4 regions of the Spirillospora sp. CA-108201 genome follow, and region 4 is predicted to be linked to each of the others. Evidence: riboswitches for the same ligand, from Rfam matches in the RefSeq annotation. Region 4 holds a riboswitch; each other region holds the start of a gene.

Region 1 (4,201 bases), 2.5 Mb from region 4:
TGGAGCGCGCGATCTCCGCGGGGGTGAAGTCCAGCGCGGGATCGGGCGTCACCCGCCCGCCGGGGACGTGCCCGGGCAGCGGGTTCCACGGCGTGGTCCTCGCGAGGACGGCAGCGACCCCGGCGAAGAGCACGGCGGCGGTGACGGCGGCGGCGATCCGGGGCCGCCGCGCGGGGGCGGCGCCGGGCGTCCCGGCGGCGGCGCCCCCGGAGCGGCCCTCGTCGGTCTCCGCCTCGCTCATGCGAGCTCCTCCTTCACGTAGTCGCGCCACAGTGCGGTGAAGCGCTCCCGCGTGAGGCCGAGCACGTCGCGCAGCGCCGCGGCCTCCGGGGCGCGCCCGGCGGCCCGGTAGAGCCGCACCAGCGCCGCCTCACCGTACCGGTCGGCGACCATCCGGCAGGCGAGCCAGGCCTCCTGGTAGGCCTGGGAGAGGCGGGGGGAGCCGCCGGCGAACGCGGCCGCGGCGGGCAGCGCGGACGGCGCGCGGCCGGCGGAGACCTCGCTGCGCAGCTCGCCCGCCGCCGACCGGGCGCTGATCTTGACGCGCCGGTAGCCGACGTAGTCGGCGAAGCCCTCGATCAGCCACAGCGGGGTGCGCCGGTCGCGGGCGCCGCCCGTGGCGACGTGGGTCAGCTCGTGGGTGAGGACGACGTCGCGGCCCAGCTCGTTGAGGCGGCCGAAGGTGCCGGGGGAGACGATGACGCGGTCCTCGCCGCGGCCGCCCCCGGCGGACGGGGCGACGGTGGCGAGCGCGGCGATCTGGCCGAGGCTCTGCGCGGGGCCGGCGAGCGCGGAGGCCACGGTCGCGTCGGCGGGGACGAGCGCGACGACCCGCTGCGCCCACGCCTTGCCTACCACGGACGTGACGACCGGGACGGCCGCGTCCAGCCGCTCGGCGATGCCGTCGAGCCCGGCGCCGTCGCCGACGACGAGCCCGGCGCGGCCCCTCACCACCGCGAGGGGGCCGCAGTCCCAGATGTCGGTGTCGTCGGCGAGGCCGCGGGACGTCCCGTCGCCGACGATCGTCCACGCCCCGCCCCTCGGGGCCAGCGTGAGGTAGCGGGTGCGGGCGACGTGGCCCCGGTCGAATCCGCGCAGCCTGTAGCGCACCTCGACGCGGACGACGGCGGTCGCGCCGTCCACGGCCTCGGTGCCGGCGATGCGCTCCCGCCAGCCTTCCAGGGGGAGCTTCCGGAGGTTCCCGTACACGCGGGACTGGGAGTCCTGGAAGGCGGCGGGGGCGTGGCCCACCGTGGCGAGGAACGCCGTGCGGTCGCCGTCGCGGACGGCGCGGGCGCGGTTGGCGAGAACGGCGGCGGCCGCGTCCGGGCTGAACGTCCCGGCGGCCCGGGAGGCGGGGGCGCCGGCGTCCGCCGCCCCGCCGCCGGAGCGCGAGCCGGCCAGGCCGGCGCCTCCGGCGAGGAGGACGGCGGCCCCGCCCGCGCCGAGGGCGAGGGCCCTGCGCCGCGTCACGGGGGCGTCCTGCCCGGGGCCTTCCTCCATGGCCGCGATCCTATGCAGGGCGCGGGGCGGGAGGCGCCGTCACGACCGGTAGTCCGGGTAGCCGTAGCCGACCACGACGTCTGTGGAACGTTCCTTCACGCGGACGGCGTTGTCGGTGTTGCCCTCGACGGTCTCGATCGTCCCGTCGTCGACCTTCTTGATCACCATGCCGACGTGCTGGATGTCGTCGAGGGACTCGCCGCCGTCCCACGCGAAGAAGACGATCGCGCCCGGCCTCGGCTCGGTGCCCCAGCGGCCGTGCTCCTGGAACCAGCGGGCGTGGGCGATCGTCCAGGCGTCGCTGCCGACCTGGTCGCTGAAGCCGATCTGCTCGCCGACCCAGGAGACGAACATGTCGCACCAGTTCGCGTCGCCGTAGCCGTCGAGGGAGCCGCCGTCGCGCGCGAGCGTCTCCCGCGCGCGGGACGTGGCCATGTACCACTCCTGGAACTTGGTCTCGCCGCCGCCGTTCTCCTCGATGCCCACCTGCGAGCGGGCGAGGTCGATGGCCTGCGCGGCGGTGGGCCGCGACTTCGCGGCCGGCTTCCCGGAGGCCTTCGCCCGCGGCCGCCCGGGCCGGTCCCGCCCGCTCGCCGGGGCCGGCGAACCGGTGGTCCCGGGCTCGTCCTCGGACGGGCGCCCGGACGTGCGCCTGGACGGGTCGCCGTACGCCGCCAGACCGGGGGCGAGGTCGGCCGCGGCGGCGGACCTCACCGGGGCGGAGCCGAACGGCAGGACCGACGCCTGCGCGGTGGCCGCGGCGGTGCCGAGCACGGCGGCGCCGACGACCACGCCGCCGGTCGTCCGCCACGTGAGGGAGAAGGGGTTCGGCTTGCGATGCCTGCCGGAGGACTTCTTGCAGTGCGCGCGTGGCACGGGGGGATCTCCTCGACTTCCATGCCGCCTACCGGGTTAGCTGACGGGTTCGGGCGTGGAAGCCGCCCTACGGCCGCGCGAAGGCAGGCCGATTCACCCCGAAAGGACACAGTGGGTCCCCGGTTCCGCGACGGTCGCGCAAGCGCACGGCGGTCCGCGGATTCGGCGGTGACGTGCCCGGGGGCGGGCACGCCGGTTCGGATGGGGAATCTCGGCGGGCGCAGGCGCCCGCGGAGTGAGAGGGTGGGGGCGTGACCGCGTGGCGGCCACGCCCCAGGTAACGCTGCGGGATTCTCTCCTTGTCTTCCAGACGCCTACCGGGTTAGCTGACGGGTTCGGGCGTGGAAGTGGCCCTACGGCGGCTCTCGCCGGACTGCCGGGAGAGACGCGCCGATTCACCCCGGGTGCCGGAATGCCCGTCCGGAGACGTTCTCCGGACTCCGGCGGATATGGGTCCCCGGTTCCGCGCTGAGGCGGATTCGGCGCTGCCGCTGCGATCCTGGGGGCGAGATGGGGCCCGGCACGGGACCTGTCTCCCGCGTGCGAACGAGCGGCGCCTGATGTTGTGGGCGGACGGCGGCCCGTCTCCGGGGCCGTCCGGGGCCTGCCCCGCGTAGGCCACCGCTGCTGCGCACTCAGCGCCATGCACGCTGCGGCGTGCGCACGGTGGAACGGGGTCGGCCGGGTCTGCGTCGAGACCGTGCGGCGCCTTCGGGCGCCGCGGGGCGGCACGTGGGGCGTGCCGCCCTGGGGGGAGCGGCGCGTGGATCGCGCCGCCGTCACGCGGGTGCTGGATGCGCCGCGTGGGGCCGGGGCGCCTGGTGGGCGCCGCGGGGCCGCGGCGTCTGGAGGGCGCCGTGGGTGGTGACAAGGTACCAAAACCCCAAAAGAAGGCAAACCCCCCCAAAATCAACAACGGACCAGGTCAAGCCTGGTCCGTTGTCGATGAGGCCCCGTCACGCCCGCGGGGCGCGGGTGTCAGGGCGGTGCGTCAGGGGCGCCCGGCGCCGTAGAAGTTGTCCTTGTAGTAGCCGCTGCCGATGTCGCTGATCTTGACGACGTCGCCGGTGTGCGGGGCGTGGATCATCTTGCCGCCGCCCACGTAAAGGCCGACGTGGCCGAGGTTGCTGAAGAACACCAGATCGCCGGGCTGCAGGTTGTTCCAGGCGACCCGCTTGCTGTTGGTGTAGGCGTACTGGGTGTTGGTGGTGCGGGTGATGCCGACGCCCGCGGCGGCCCAGGCCTTCATGGTCAGGCCGGAGCAGTCGTAGGAGCTCGGGCCCTCGGCGCCGTAGGAGTAGGGCTTGCCGAGCTGGGCGTAGGCGAAGTTGAGCGCCGTGCGGGCCGGACCGCTGGCCGGCCCGTTGTAGGTGCCGCCGGTACCGCCGCCCGGGCTAGAGCCCGACGGCGTGCGCGGGCTGAGCCGGCGCACGAGCGTCTTCTGCTTCTTCACCTGCTTGTCGAGTTCCAGCTTCTGCTTCTTCAGCTCGTCCTGCTTCGACTTCACCTCGTCGTAGGAGGACTTCGCCTGGGACTGCTCGCGGCGGAGCCGCTGGGCGGTCGCGAGGAACTGGGTGAGCTGGGAGCTGCGCTCCTGCGACAGGTGCGAGAAGACGGCCGCCTGGTCGAGGATCGACTGCGGGTCCTTGCTGCCGACAAAGCCGGTGACATCGGCCGAGTCACCGTTCTTGTAGGCGGTGGCCGCCATCTGAGCGATCTTGGACCGCTGCTCCTCGAAGCTGGCCTGCTCCTGCTTGCTCGCCTTGTTCGCGGCGTCGAACTTCTTCTTGGCGACCTTGAGCTTCTCGCGGTTCTGGTTGAA
Region 2 (4,201 bases), 4.7 Mb from region 4:
TTCCCGCTCCTGTTCGGCCTGTCCATGGACTACGAGGTCTTCCTGGTCTCGCGGATCCGGGAGGAGTACGAGCGCACCGGCGACACCCGGACGGCCGTCACCCGCGGGCTGGCGGGCACCGCCAGGGTCATCACCGCCGCGGCCGCCATCATGATCGCCGTGTTCTCGACGTCCCTGCTCGGCCCCGACGTGTCGGTCAAGCAGATCGGCCTCGGCATGGCCGTCGCCGTGCTCGTCGACGCCACCGTCGTCCGGATGGTCCTCGTCCCCGCGGTGATGGAGCTGTGCGGCCGGGCCAACTGGTGGACGCCCTGGCGCCGCGGGCCCGCCCACGCTGGAGAGACCCGGCTCCAGGAGGCCGGTTCGGGGGAGGCGTCCGGCACAATGTGGGCGGGACGGAGGTGACCGCGTGTCCGCACTCGGAGGATCGCTCGAACGCTCCATCATGGACGTGCTCTGGGCGGCGCCCCGTCCCCTGCGCGTCCGCGAACTGCTGGCCGAGCTGAACGAGAACGCGGAGAAGCCGCTCGCCTACAACACCGTGCAGACCGTGGCAGAACGACTGGCGCAGAAGGGCCTCCTCCGGCGCACGCAGGACGGCACGGCCTTCCGCTACAGCCCGACGCGGCCGCGGGAGGAGTACGCGGTCGAGCTCATGATGGACGCGTTGAGCGAGGCCGCGGACCACGGCGCCATCCTGGCGCGGTTCGCCGAGAGCGTCCCGCCGGAGGACGCCCGGCACCTCCTGGACGCGCTGCGGCGGCGCACCGCCGGGGAAGAGCCGTGATCCTCCTGGTGGCGGCCCTGGCCGTCTCGGCGGTCCTGCTGGGGTGCGCGGCCGGGCCCGCCCTGGACCTGCTCCGGCGCTCGGCCGTCGGCCCGGGGACGGCCGTCGCCTGCTGGGCGGCCGCCCTCGCCGGGACGTTCATCGCCGCGGCGGGGATCGCGGCGGCGGCGCTGCTCGCGCCGCCGGGGCCGGGCCACGGATTCCTGTCCCGGCTGCGCGACTGCCTGCCCCATCACGGCCGGCCCGCCACCGCCGCCGCGGCCGCCGCGACCGCCGTCCTCGCGGCGGCGTGCGCCAGCGTGCTCGCCCGCGGGCTGCCGAGGCTCGGCCGGGCCGTGCGCCACCGCCGCCGGCACCGGGAGATCCTGCGGCTGGTCGCCCGCGAGGACCGCCGCCATCCGGACGTCCTCGTCCTCGACCACCCCGTGCCCGTGGCGTACTCGCTGCCGTCCCGGCACCGCGCGATCGTGGTCAGCACCGGGGCCCAGAAGGCGCTCAGCGCCGAGGAGCTCGGCGCCGTCCTGGCGCACGAGCGGGCGCATCTGCGCCAGCGCCACCACGTGCTCCTGCTGGCCCTGGACCTGGTCCACGCCATGCTGCCGTGGCTGCCGACCGTCCGGCGCGCCAAGGCGCGGCTGCCGCTGCTGCTGGAGATGGCCGCGGACGACGCCGCGGTCCGCGCCCACGGCAGGAAGCCGCTGGTCGGCGCGCTGTGCCGGCTTTCGGCGGCGCCCGCCGTCGCGGGGGCGCTCGGGGCGGCGGGCGCGCCGGCCGCCGGTGCGCTGATGGAGCGGGTGCTGCGGCTGGAGGGTGACGCTCAGGTGAGGCCGCGCCGCGCCGTCCGGCTCGCGGCGGGCCTGTTCGTGGTGGCCGCGGTCGCCGCGCCGCTCCTGGCGGGGGCCGTGGCGGTCGCCGAGCTCGCCGCGATGTGCTGAGGCAGAATGTGGCTTTTGGGGAAATCTTCCGCTCCGGTGGCGAACCGTCCGCAAACCTCCTACGCTCCGTAGGAGGTCACGGTCCGACGTCCCCGCCGGGGACGGCCGGCGACCGCGCCGAATCCCGCGGACGGCTCCGTCCGGGGAACCGGGGACCCGATCTTCAGGGGTGAATCCGTCCCGACGGGACGGTAGGGCGACTCCGGCCCGAACCCGTCAGCTGACCCGGTAGGCGGTACAGGAGAGGACACCGCATGCAGCGACGAGCTGCCGGCACCCGAACGACAGCCCGCCGCAGGATCCGCACCGGCCGGCCCGGCGGTGTCACGGCATGGACGGTCGCCCTCGCGCTGTCCGCCGGGCTTCTCGCGCCCGCGCCCGCGCACGCCGAGCCCAAGCCGACGCGCAAGCAGCTCACCGCGCAGCAGGAGAAGCTCGCCGACGAGGCCGAGAAGCTCAGCGAGCAGTACAACGGGCTGCGCGAACGCCTCAAGCAGGCCGAGCACGCCGCGAAGACGGCCAAGAGCAGCGCACTGCGCCAGCAGAAGGCGCTGGACGAGGCGCGCGAGCGCATGGCGAAGATCGCCGCCGACAGCTACAAGAACGGCCCCGCGGACCCGGCGATCTCCTTCGCCTCGTCCTCCGACCCGCAGGCCGTCCTGGACCAGTCGGCCACCCTCAACTACTTCGCCAAGCAGAACGACATCCGCATCACGCAGATGCTCCAGGTGATGCAGGGCGCCGACCGGTCCCGCAAGGCCGCCGAGCAGCGCGCCGCCCAGGTGCGCGCGCTCACCGGCGAGGCGAAGAAGAAGCGCCGGGAACTCCAGATCAAACTGAAGAAGGTCGAGAAGCAGCTCGGCACCTTCAAGACCGCCGGCGCGCGGCCCGGCTCCATCCCCAACCTCAGCTCCGGAGGGGCCTCGGCCAAGGCGATGACGGCCGTCCGGGCCGCCCTGGCCCAGCAGGGCGTGCCCTACTCCTGGGGCGGCGGCAACGCGTCCGGCCCTAGCTACGGCACCGCGCAGGGCGCCAACATCAAGGGCTTCGACTGCTCCGGCCTGACCCTGTACGCCTACGCGCAGGTCGGCATCACCCTCGGCCACTACACCGGCAGCCAGTACAACGCCGGGACCCACGTGAGCATGAGCCAGCTCAAGCCCGGCGACCTGGTGTTCTTCCACAGCGACCTGCACCACATGGGCATGTACATCGGCAACGGCAACATGGTCCACGCGCCGCAGACCGGCGACGTCGTCAAGATCGCCCCCATCGCCGGCCGCCCCTTCGCCGGCGGAGTCCGTGTCGCCTGACCCCGTGTCGCCTGACCCCCGCGACCCGGTGACCGACCGGTGGCCGCCGGTCACTCTTCGCTACCCTGGCTCGGGATGAGAAGGAACGTCGGCGGCCGCACCGTCCTCCACCTGGCGTCCGGCCTGTTCGTGCTGCTCGGCCTGCTGGCGATGCACGGCTTCCAGGCCACGTCGAGCCCGGCCGGGATGAGCGGTCTTCCGCTGACGTCCACGGCCGCCGGGTACGCGGACCCAGCCGCCGACGCGATGGCGGGGCATCACCGGCCCCCGGGCGACCGGCCCGGCGGTCATCACTCCGACCGCCATCCGGACCACCCCGGCGGCCAGGTCTGCCTGGCCATGCTCACGCTGCTCGCGCTCGCGCTCGCCGGGGCCCTCCTGGTGCTGCGCCTGCGGAGGTCGCCGCCGGCGGCCGTGTCGAGGCCGGCGCGGGTGCGGATCCCGCCGGTCGGACGGCCGCCGCCGCGCCCGTCCCTGCACAGGCTGAGCGTGCTGAGGCTGTGACAGGTCCGGCGGCGCCCGGAGACCGGGCGCCGCCGCCGACCACCGATCACAGCACTCGACACGGAAGGCCCACCACCATGAAGCGAGCGTTCGCGCTCCTCACCGTCCCGGCCCTGGCGATCGCGCTGGCCGCGTGCGGCGACGACGACAACGGCGGCTCGCCCGCCCACTCCATGCCTGCTCACTCCATGCCCGCCCACTCGGCGGCGCCGGGCGGCGCGCAGGCCGGATCGCACAACGGCCAGGACGTCATGTTCGCGCAGATGATGATCCCGCATCACCGGCAGGCGGTCGAGATGGCCGGCCTCGCCGCCACCCGCGCCTCGTCCGCGGACGTGAAGGCCCTGGCCGCCGCCATCAGGAAGGCGCAGGAACCGGAGATCCAGCAGCTCGGCGCCTGGCTGAAGAGCTGGGGCGCCCCGGTCCCCTCGCCCGGCACGACCGGGATGGGCGGCATGCACCACGGCGGCACGGACGGCATGATGAGCGAGAAGGACATGGAGGAACTGGAAGCGGCCAAGGGCGAGGCGTTCGACAAGGCGTTCCTGCGGATGATGATCGAGCATCACGAGGGCGCCGTGGCGATGGCCAAGGCCGAGCAGTCCACCGGACGGTTCCCGCCGGCCAAGCGGATGGCGGCGACCATCATCTCCTCGCAGACC
Region 3 (4,201 bases), 7.0 Mb from region 4:
TCGGCGCCGTCATCGACCCGCCGTCCGCCGACGTCACCGCCCATGTCGTCGAGGCGCTGTCGAAGGAGGGCCTCGCGGAGTCGGCCATGGTCAGGCGCGCCGTCGTGTGGCTGCTCCGGGCGCAGGAGGCGGACGGCTCGTGGTTCGGGCGCTGGGGGGCGAACCACGTCTACGGGACGGGCGGCGTGGTGCCCGCGCTCGTCGCGGCCGGGGTCGGTCCCGGCAAGCCCGCCGTCCGGCGCGCCGTGGTCTGGCTGGAGGACCACCAGAACCCCGACGGGGGCTGGGGCGAGGACCTGCGCTCCTACGACGACCCCGCGTGGGTCGGGCGGGGGGAGTCCACCCCGTCGCAGACGGCCTGGGCGCTGCTGGCGCTGCTCGCCGCGGGCGAGCGCACCCCGGCCGTGGAGGCCGGCGTGCGGTGGCTCGTCGACCACCAGCGGCCGGACGGCACCTGGGACGAGGACCACTTCACCGGCACCGGCTTCCCCGGCGACTTCTACATCAACTACCACCTGTACCGGCTGGTGTTCCCCGTCAGCGCCCTCGGCCGCTACCTGGACGGCGCGGCATGAGGCGGGCGCGCGGTCCTGCGGAGACCACCGAGTCCACCCTGCACAAGGAGGTCCGGACACCATGAGCATGCCGCTCCGCCAGAGCCTTCGCATCGGCGGCTACATCCTGCGCAACAAGCTGCGCCGCCGGGAGAAGTTCCCGCTCATCGTCGAGCTGGAGCCCCTGTTCGCCTGCAACCTCGCCTGCGCCGGCTGCGGGAAGATCCAGCACCCGCACGACGTGCTGAAGAGGCGCATGCCGGTCGAGCAGGCCCTCGCCGCCATCGAGGAGTGCGGCGCGCCGATGGTCTCCATCGCGGGCGGCGAGCCGCTCATGCACCCGCAGATCGACGAGCTGGTGAACGAGCTCGTCAGGCGCAAGAAGTTCGTCTTCCTGTGCACGAACGCGCTGCTCATCCCGAAGAAGCTCGACAGGTTCACGCCGTCGCCGTACTTCGCGTGGGCGGTGCACATCGACGGGCTGCGGGAACGCCACGACGAGTCCGTCTGCAAGGAGGGCGTGTTCGACGACGCCGTCGCCGCCATCGAGGAGTGCCGGCGGCGGGGGTTCCGCGTCACGACCAACACGACGATCTTCAACACGGACACGCCGCAGACCGTCATCGACGTCCTGAACTACCTCAACGACGACCTCGGGGTCGACGAGATGATGATCTCGCCCGGCTACGCCTACGACAAGGCGCCCGACCAGGAGCACTTCCTCGGCGTCCAGGAGACGCGGGAGCTCTTCCGCAAGGCGTTCGGGGACGGCAACCGCAAGCGGTGGCGCTTCAACCACTCGCCCCTGTTCCTGGACTTCCTGGAAGGCAAGGTCGACTTCCCCTGCACGGCCTGGGCGATCCCGTCCTACTCCCTCTTCGGCTGGCAGCGTCCCTGCTACCTGATGTCGGACGGCTACGCGCAGACCTACCAGGAACTCCTGGACGAGACCGACTGGGACTCCTACGGACGAGGCCGCGACTCCCGGTGCGCCAACTGCATGGCCCACTGCGGCTACGAGCCCACGGCGGTCTTCTCGACCCTCGGTTCCCTGAAGGAGTCGCTGCGGGCCGTCCGATCGGTCTGATCCCGTCCCGCCTCACGACCCGTTCTGCCCGGCACCGGCGATCCGCCGGTGCCGGGCGTCTTTCAGGGGCGGCCTACTTGAGGGACGTCGGGCGGTACGCCTTGTACTCGTCGCCCGAGGAAAGCCCGTAGTCGAGCGTCCGGTGGTCGGTTCCGTACCGGCCGCGCTGCTCGTAGGCCCAGTACGACGAGTGCTTCTTGTCGGCCCACTTCTCGAAGATGACGACGTGCCGGGTGGTGTTGCTGCCGAGGGCGTCCATGACGAGGTCGCCCTTCTTCAACTCGGACATCTTGATGCGCTCGGTGTACCGCGACGAGGTGAGGCCCACGGTGTTCGGCCCGGGCTTGGGCAGCCCCAGCGCCATGGACACGAATCCCGAGCAGTCGGTGCGGTAGCCGTTGTGCGTGCTGGTCTGGCTGTAGGGGACCCGCTCGCCGGTGTGCGGATGCCAGGTCCTGGCCCGCGCGATGACCTTGGACCGCTCGTCCGACTTGGATTCCGCGGCCTGCTTCTTGGGCTTGCTCTTCGTCGACGGCGCGGCCTTCACCGGCGCCATGTAGTCCTTCTGGACCTGGACCTGCGCTCTGGTCTGCTCCTGCGGCGCGGCCTGCTGCGGCGCGGTCCGCTGCTGCGGCACGGTCTGGACGGCGGCGACCGTCTCGGTGGACGCGTGCTGCAAGGCCGTCGGCACGGCCGCCGTCACGCCGAAGACGGCGAGACCCGTCAGCGTGACCGTGGCCCAGGGGGTCGGTCGCAGAACGCGCGACCACTTGCCGTGCTCGCCTTTCGGTTGCTTGCCTTTCACAGGGGGGCTCCTTGCTTCCATGTGCCGCCTACCGGGTTAGCTGACGGGTTCGGACGTGGAAGTCGCCCTACGGCCTGAGCAGGCCGATTCACCCCAGTGCGGGTTGGGTCCCCGGCTCCGCGCCATGGCGGACTCGGCGGGTGCCGCTGGGGGACAGCGGCGCTGACGATGTGGGACCCGATCGACGTCGCGTCTCGGGCCTTGTCGCGGGGTGGGAACCCCGCCCCACCATGTGGGACAAAACGCCTGGAAGACGTCTTGAAGGGGCAAAGTTACTGAAATCGTAAAGAAACGGCAAGGTCACGCATCTCGATTTCCGCAGCTCAGTGCCCTGTCGGCCGTCGTGCGAGCCGCCGGTGCGGGGCGTCCGGTCGGCGAACGAGACTCGATCCGTCACTAGACGGAGAAGAAACCTCCAGTTATTATCCGGAGGAGAATCCTTCATTTACCGGGAGGTGGGCTCCATGACCGCCATCACGGCGCGGACCGCGTCCGGCCCGTACGCGGGCGCCCCGAACCGGCGCTGGGCGGCGCTGGTCGTCATCGCCGTCGCGCAGCTGATGATCGCCCTCGACGCCACGATCGTGAACATCGCGCTGCCGACGGCTCAGCACGCGCTCGGCTTCGGCGACGCCGACCGGCAGTGGATGATCACCGCCTACACCCTGTCCTTCGCCGGGCTGCTCCTGCTCGGCGGCCGGATCGCCGACCTGGTCGGGCGGCGCCGCAGCTTCCTGGCCGGGCTGGCCGGGTTCGCGGTCGCCTCGATGATCGCCGGGGCCGCGCCGGGCTTCGGGGTCCTCGTGGTCGGGCGCGCCCTCCAGGGGGCGTTCGCCGCGCTGCTCGCGCCCACGGCCCTGTCCCTGCTGGCCGTCACCTTCACCGAACCCAAGGAGCGCGCGAAGGCGTTCGGCGTGTACGGCGCCGTGGCGAGCAGCGGCGCCGCCGTCGGGCTGCTGCTCGGCGGCGCGCTGACCCAGTACGCCGACTGGCGCTGGTGCCTCTACGTCAACGTGGCGATCGCCGCCGCCGCGTCGGTGGCGGGACGGATCGTCCTGCCGGCGCCGCCGGGCTTCCCCGGGTCGCGCCTCGACTGGATCTCGGCCGTCCTCGTCACCGGCGGCCTGGCGGCCGTCGTGTACGGCGCCGGCCAGGCCGCCCCGCACGGCTGGGACGCCTGGCAGACCCTCGCGCCCCTCGCGATCGGCGTCCTGGCGCTCGCCCTGTTCGTCGCGCGCCAGGCCGGGCACGGCGCGCCGCTGCTGCCGCTGCGGATCCTCGCCGACCGCGACCGGGCCGGCGCCTACCTCGCGGTGGCCACCGCGGTCGTCGGCGCCTTCGGGGTCTTCCTCACGCTCACCTACTACCTCCAGGTGGTGGCGCACTTCTCGCCGATGCGCACCGGGCTGGCGTTCCTGCCGATGGCCGTCGCGAACTCCGCGAGCGGCTACCTGGTCGGCGCCGTGCTCATCCGGCGGGTGCCCGCCCGGCTGCTGATCGCCGGCGGCCTGCTCACGGCCGCGGCCGGGCTGGCCGTCCTGACCCGGCTCGACGCGGGCAGCGGCTACGCCACCGCCGTCGTCCCGGTCGAGGTCCTGCTCGGGCTCGGCATGGGCGCCGCGTTCCCGCCGGCGTTCTCGCTGGCGACCGCGGGCGTCTCCCCGCGCGAGGCCGGGGTCGCCGCCGCCGTCGTCAACGCCGCGTCCCAGATGGGCGGCTCGATCGGGACCGCCGTCGTCAACACCGTCGCGATCG
Region 4 (4,201 bases):
GCCGGGACCGCCAATGGCGATCCCGCCCTTGTGGGCGTCGTGGAAGGCCGGGTCGTCGCCGTCATGTGCCTGGAGGTCACCGCCGGGGGCATCGCCGCCTGCCGCATCCAGGCAAACCCCGACAAGCTCGAACGCGCGACCGAGCACTGGGCGGCGACCGACCACAGGGAGCCCCTGTTCATGATGTGACGTCGATCACGTCGGTCTCCTGTCAGGAAACGGCGGGTCATCCGGTTCAAGGGGCGAATCCGAACCGGACAGGAGTCGACGATGAGAGTGCTGGTGGCAGGAGCGACCGGAGCGATGGGCAAGCAGCTGGTGCCGCGTCTGGTCGATGCGGGACATGAGGTGTTCGCCATGATTCGCAGCGAGTCGAACAAGGCCATGGCGTCACGGCTGGGCGCGGTGCCGGTCATCGCCGATGCGCTCGACCGCGCCGAGGTCGAGGCGGCCGTGCGCCAGGCCGCCCCGGATGTGATCGTTCACCAGTTGACCGCCATCGGGCACATCGACACGCGCCATTTCGAACGCAGCTTCGCAGCCACCGACCGGCTGCGGACCGAGGGCACCGACAACCTGCTCGCCGCCGCACGCGCCGCAGGGGTGCGGCGGGTGGTCGCCCAGAGCAACGGCGCGTTCACCTACGACCGGACCGGCGGGCCGGTCAAGAACGAGCAGGACCCCCTGGATCGCTCACCGGTCGGCCAGATGGCCTCGATGATCGCCGCGATCGAGCACCTGGAGAAGGCCGTGCTGGGCGCCGCCTGGACCGAAGGGGTCGTGCTGCGCTACGGCGCGTTCTACGGACCCGGCACATCGATGGCGCCGGGCTCCGCGCAGCTCGAGATGATCCGCAAGCGCACGTTCCCGGTCGTCGGCGACGGCGGCGGAGTGTGGTCGTTCATCCACATCGCCGACGCCGCCGAGGCCACGGTCGCAGCCGTGGAGAGCGGGGGCCGCGGTGTCTACAACATCGTCGATGACGACCCCGCCCCGGTCTCCGAATGGCTGCCGGAACTGGCGGCGATGCTGGGCGCGAAGAAGCCGATGCGCGTACCGCGGGTCGTCGGACGGCTGGCCGCCGGGCAGGCCGGCGTCGTGCTCATGACCGAACTGCGCGGCGCGTCCAACGCCAAGGCCAAGCGCGAACTGGGCTGGCACCCGGCACACCCCACCTGGCGCCAAGGCCTCCAGGTTGTGGAGTGACTCGCTGAGCGTCGTTCTCTCTGCCCGAAGAGCCGAACGCTCGTCGAAGGCCGTCCTTCCGGCAAGAAGGGCGGCCTTCGAGCACGGCTCGGGGGGTGGCCGGGGCGTTGTCCAGGTCGCGGCCGATGTCGTTGTGGGTCCCGGTCTGGGGGCTTCACCCCGGCCAGGTCCGCGACCTGCTCGATGCGGCCGGTCGCAGCGGGCCGGCCGTCGGCGGCAGCACCGGCCGTCCCCGGCCCGCGCTGATGGCTTTAAGGCGACGAGTCATGTCGTGCGCGGTTTTCAGGCGACCTCCGGGTGGTCGACTCCCTCTGGACGGAGGTCGCGGACCGGAAATCTTGAGGAAGTTTGACTGGGCCGCAGCCCTTGCGTTGAGGGGGTTTTGGGGAGTTTTTGCAGGTTGGCCGGGTCTTTGGGACGTGCTTGACGAAATATGGGATGGCTTGAACCTGTTGTGGGTGTGTGACCGACGGGGAAGCCCGTCCGGAGCGTCCGACCAGATCGTGAAGGGCGCATCGAGTCCCTGATCATCAGGACTGCCGATCAAGGCACGTCCTCCGCCGAGTCCGCAGAGCGCCGATCACGGCCGAGCGGAGCCGGGGACCCACCGAAACACCGGGGTGAATCCGCACTCCCGCCGTGCGCGGGGCCGCGGTAGGGCCACTTCCACGCCCGAACCCGACAGCTAACCCGGTAGGCGGACTGGAAGAACTCAGGAGAACCTTCGCATGACCGCTCGTACCTTTGACCTGACCAAGCGCATGGGCGCCCGCGCCGCGGCCGGCGCCGTCCTCTCCCTGGCAGGCGCGTTCGGCTTCGCCTCCCTGGCCCCGGCCGCCCAGGCGGACGCCAAGCCCGCCGACACCGCGCCCGTCGCCGCCGTGTCCAAGGCCGACGCCAACGGCGCCAAGGCCGTCGGCCAGAGCGCCCAGGCCGGCGCGTCCGCGCAGGACGTGATCAAGCTCGCCCGCACGCAGGTCGGCATCCACGAGGACGCCTCGGGCAACAGCAAGTTCAACGACTGGTACATCGGCTCGTCGCTGGGCGAGCTGAACGCCCACCGCATCGGCGCCAAGAGCGCCTCGGTCTACAAGGGCCAGTCCTGGTGCGACATGTTCGTGTCCTGGCTGGGCCAGCACACCGGCACCAAGGGCATGGGCGCCGACGCCTACACCGTCAGCCACGCCAAGTGGTTCAAGAAGACCGGCCGTTTCGGCGAGACCCCGAAGCCCGGCGCCGTGGTCTTCTTCGCCTGGAGCGGCGGCGGCATCAAGGGCGTCGAGCACGTCGGCATCGTCGTGAAGGACAACCACGACGGCACCATCAACACCATCGAGGGCAACACCGGTGACGCGGTGAAGCAGAGGGTCCGCGACACCTCCACCGTCGCCGGCTACGGCTACCCCGAGTACCGGTGAGCCCGGGCCGCTGAGCGGCCCCTCACCCCGCACCGTCCAGCGGTGCACCCCCCTTCTCCATCCCCCGCCCGATCACACCCACGTCGCTAGCGCGCCACGTGCCGTGCGCCGGACTCGTCATGCCCGAACGGCGAGTCCTCCACGCCCGAAGGCCGTGACCCGGCGCCGGACCACCGAGCAAAGGATGAACATGCAGAAGCGAGCCATCGACACCGCCCTGATCGGTACCGCCCTCGCAGGCGTGCTGGTCGCGGGCGTGGCCGGGACCGCCCATGGGGCCTCGGCGGACGAGCCGACCGCGCACAGGCTCACCGCGCAGCAGGTCAGCGCGCAGCAGGTCACGGGGCACAAGGCCACCAGGCAGCAGCTGACCGGACGCGAGGTCATCGAGCAGCAGGTGACCGGGCACAAGATCACCGGGCAGCGGCTGACCGAGCACAAGATCACTGGCCAGCAGGCGGCCGGGCAGCAGGCGACCGGGTCGCAGGACGCGAAGGCCTCCCGCCACATCCCCGCCAAGCCCGCGAAGAAGGGCCCGAAGGCCCTGATCAGCGGCAAGACGAAGGCGTCCTACTTCTGGGACGACGGGTCCGGAGTGAACGGCGACACCGGCGCCCCGGCGGGCGGCAAGCCGATGCAGAAGGGCCTGTTCGCCAGCCCGAGCTGGCCCATGCACACCAAGGTCAAGGTCAGCTACAAGGGCCGCAGCGTCACCGGCTTCGTCGGCGACCGCGGGCCGGGCGAGCCGTCGCACCGCGGCGTCATGCTCGACCTCGACACCTACACCTTCCGCCACCTGGTGGACGGCAAGAAGCCGAGCAGCAAGTACAACACGGGCACCTCGGCGGGCCACCTGAAGGGCGTCAAGTACGAGGTCCTGTCCTGGGGCCACGGCGCCGGCAAGAAGGGCGCCCCGAAGCCCCTCGGCTGAGCGGACCCGTCCAGGTGATCCCCTCCTGGCCTGACCACAGACCCCGCTCCCGTCCTCGGACGGGAGCGGGGTCTGTCACGTCCGGGGCAGGAAGGGCGGACAGCGCCGTAGCCGCCGGCGGACTGTCGCGGCGCCGCCGTCTTTCGCGCCGGGATGTGCTGCCGGGCGTGGTGTGAAGACGCGCGCCGTGCCCCCTTGTCGCCGTGGCGGGGGTGGCCTTACAGTGCAGTCTACTGTTTTATAGACCGAGTGGTATGTAAAACGTCTGCCGCAGTTACAGGAGGTCAGACGGTGCCGGTGCAGTCGCCCCCACGTTCTGCTCGATCGGCTCCCGGAAGCCCGCCCCGGGCGGATCGGAGGTCCTGATGCTCGATATCGACCGGCTTGTCATCACCTACGGGGTGCGCGAACCGCTGATCAAAGAGGTGTCCCTGCAGGTCGGCGACGATGGTGTGGTCGCGCTCCTGGGCAGCAACGGAGCGGGCAAGACAACGCTGATGCGAGCGATCTCCGGAACGCTGCCGCTGTACGGCGGGGCGGTGCGGACCGGATCCATTCGTTTTCTCGACCGGCCTGTCGAGAGGTCGAACCCGGCGGCGATCGTCCGGAGCGGACTCGTCCAGGTGCCGGAAGGACGGCACGTCTT

The links. Region 4 has a riboswitch for cyclic di-AMP ahead of ACQEU6_RS02895 (CHAP domain-containing protein). Riboswitches for the same ligand answer to the same signal wherever they lie in the genome.
Region 1: linked by a shared signal. The riboswitch ahead of ACQEU6_RS15270 (CHAP domain-containing protein) and the one ahead of ACQEU6_RS02895 (CHAP domain-containing protein) in region 4 are both predicted to bind cyclic di-AMP.
Region 2: linked by a shared signal. The riboswitch ahead of ACQEU6_RS25305 (NlpC/P60 family protein) and the one ahead of ACQEU6_RS02895 (CHAP domain-containing protein) in region 4 are both predicted to bind cyclic di-AMP.
Region 3: linked by a shared signal. The riboswitch ahead of ACQEU6_RS36635 (NlpC/P60 family protein) and the one ahead of ACQEU6_RS02895 (CHAP domain-containing protein) in region 4 are both predicted to bind cyclic di-AMP.

Annotation. Positions count from the first base shown of each region.
Region 1 covers NZ_JBNJNE010000001.1:3,133,981-3,138,181, reverse strand. The annotation lists gene ACQEU6_RS15280 (M48 family metallopeptidase) at 1-241, opposite strand, end outside; gene ACQEU6_RS15275 (hypothetical protein) at 238-1,503, opposite strand; gene ACQEU6_RS15270 (CHAP domain-containing protein) at 1,543-2,379, opposite strand; cyclic di-AMP (ydaO/yuaA leader) riboswitch at 2,389-2,557, opposite strand; cyclic di-AMP (ydaO/yuaA leader) riboswitch at 2,676-2,874, opposite strand; gene ACQEU6_RS15265 (C40 family peptidase) at 3,371-4,201, opposite strand, start outside.
Region 2 covers NZ_JBNJNE010000001.1:5,264,432-5,268,632, reverse strand. The annotation lists gene ACQEU6_RS25320 (MMPL family transporter) at 1-405, shown strand, start outside; gene ACQEU6_RS25315 (BlaI/MecI/CopY family transcriptional regulator) at 410-787, shown strand; gene ACQEU6_RS25310 (M56 family metallopeptidase) at 784-1,722, shown strand; cyclic di-AMP (ydaO/yuaA leader) riboswitch at 1,828-1,973, shown strand; gene ACQEU6_RS25305 (NlpC/P60 family protein) at 1,977-3,035, shown strand; gene ACQEU6_RS25300 (DUF6153 family protein) at 3,111-3,539, shown strand; gene ACQEU6_RS25295 (DUF305 domain-containing protein) at 3,617-4,201, shown strand, end outside.
Region 3 covers NZ_JBNJNE010000001.1:7,627,982-7,632,182, forward strand. The annotation lists gene shc (squalene--hopene cyclase) at 1-575, shown strand, start outside; gene hpnH (adenosyl-hopene transferase HpnH) at 637-1,641, shown strand; gene ACQEU6_RS36635 (NlpC/P60 family protein) at 1,715-2,446, opposite strand; cyclic di-AMP (ydaO/yuaA leader) riboswitch at 2,457-2,595, opposite strand; gene ACQEU6_RS36640 (MFS transporter) at 2,911-4,201, shown strand, end outside.
Region 4 covers NZ_JBNJNE010000001.1:595,531-599,731, forward strand. The annotation lists gene sigJ (RNA polymerase sigma factor SigJ) at 1-189, shown strand, start outside; gene ACQEU6_RS02890 (NAD-dependent epimerase/dehydratase family protein) at 271-1,206, shown strand; cyclic di-AMP (ydaO/yuaA leader) riboswitch at 1,755-1,920, shown strand; gene ACQEU6_RS02895 (CHAP domain-containing protein) at 1,935-2,624, shown strand; gene ACQEU6_RS02900 (hypothetical protein) at 2,815-3,555, shown strand; partial or broken gene ACQEU6_RS02905 (ATP-binding cassette domain-containing protein) at 3,921-4,201, shown strand, end outside.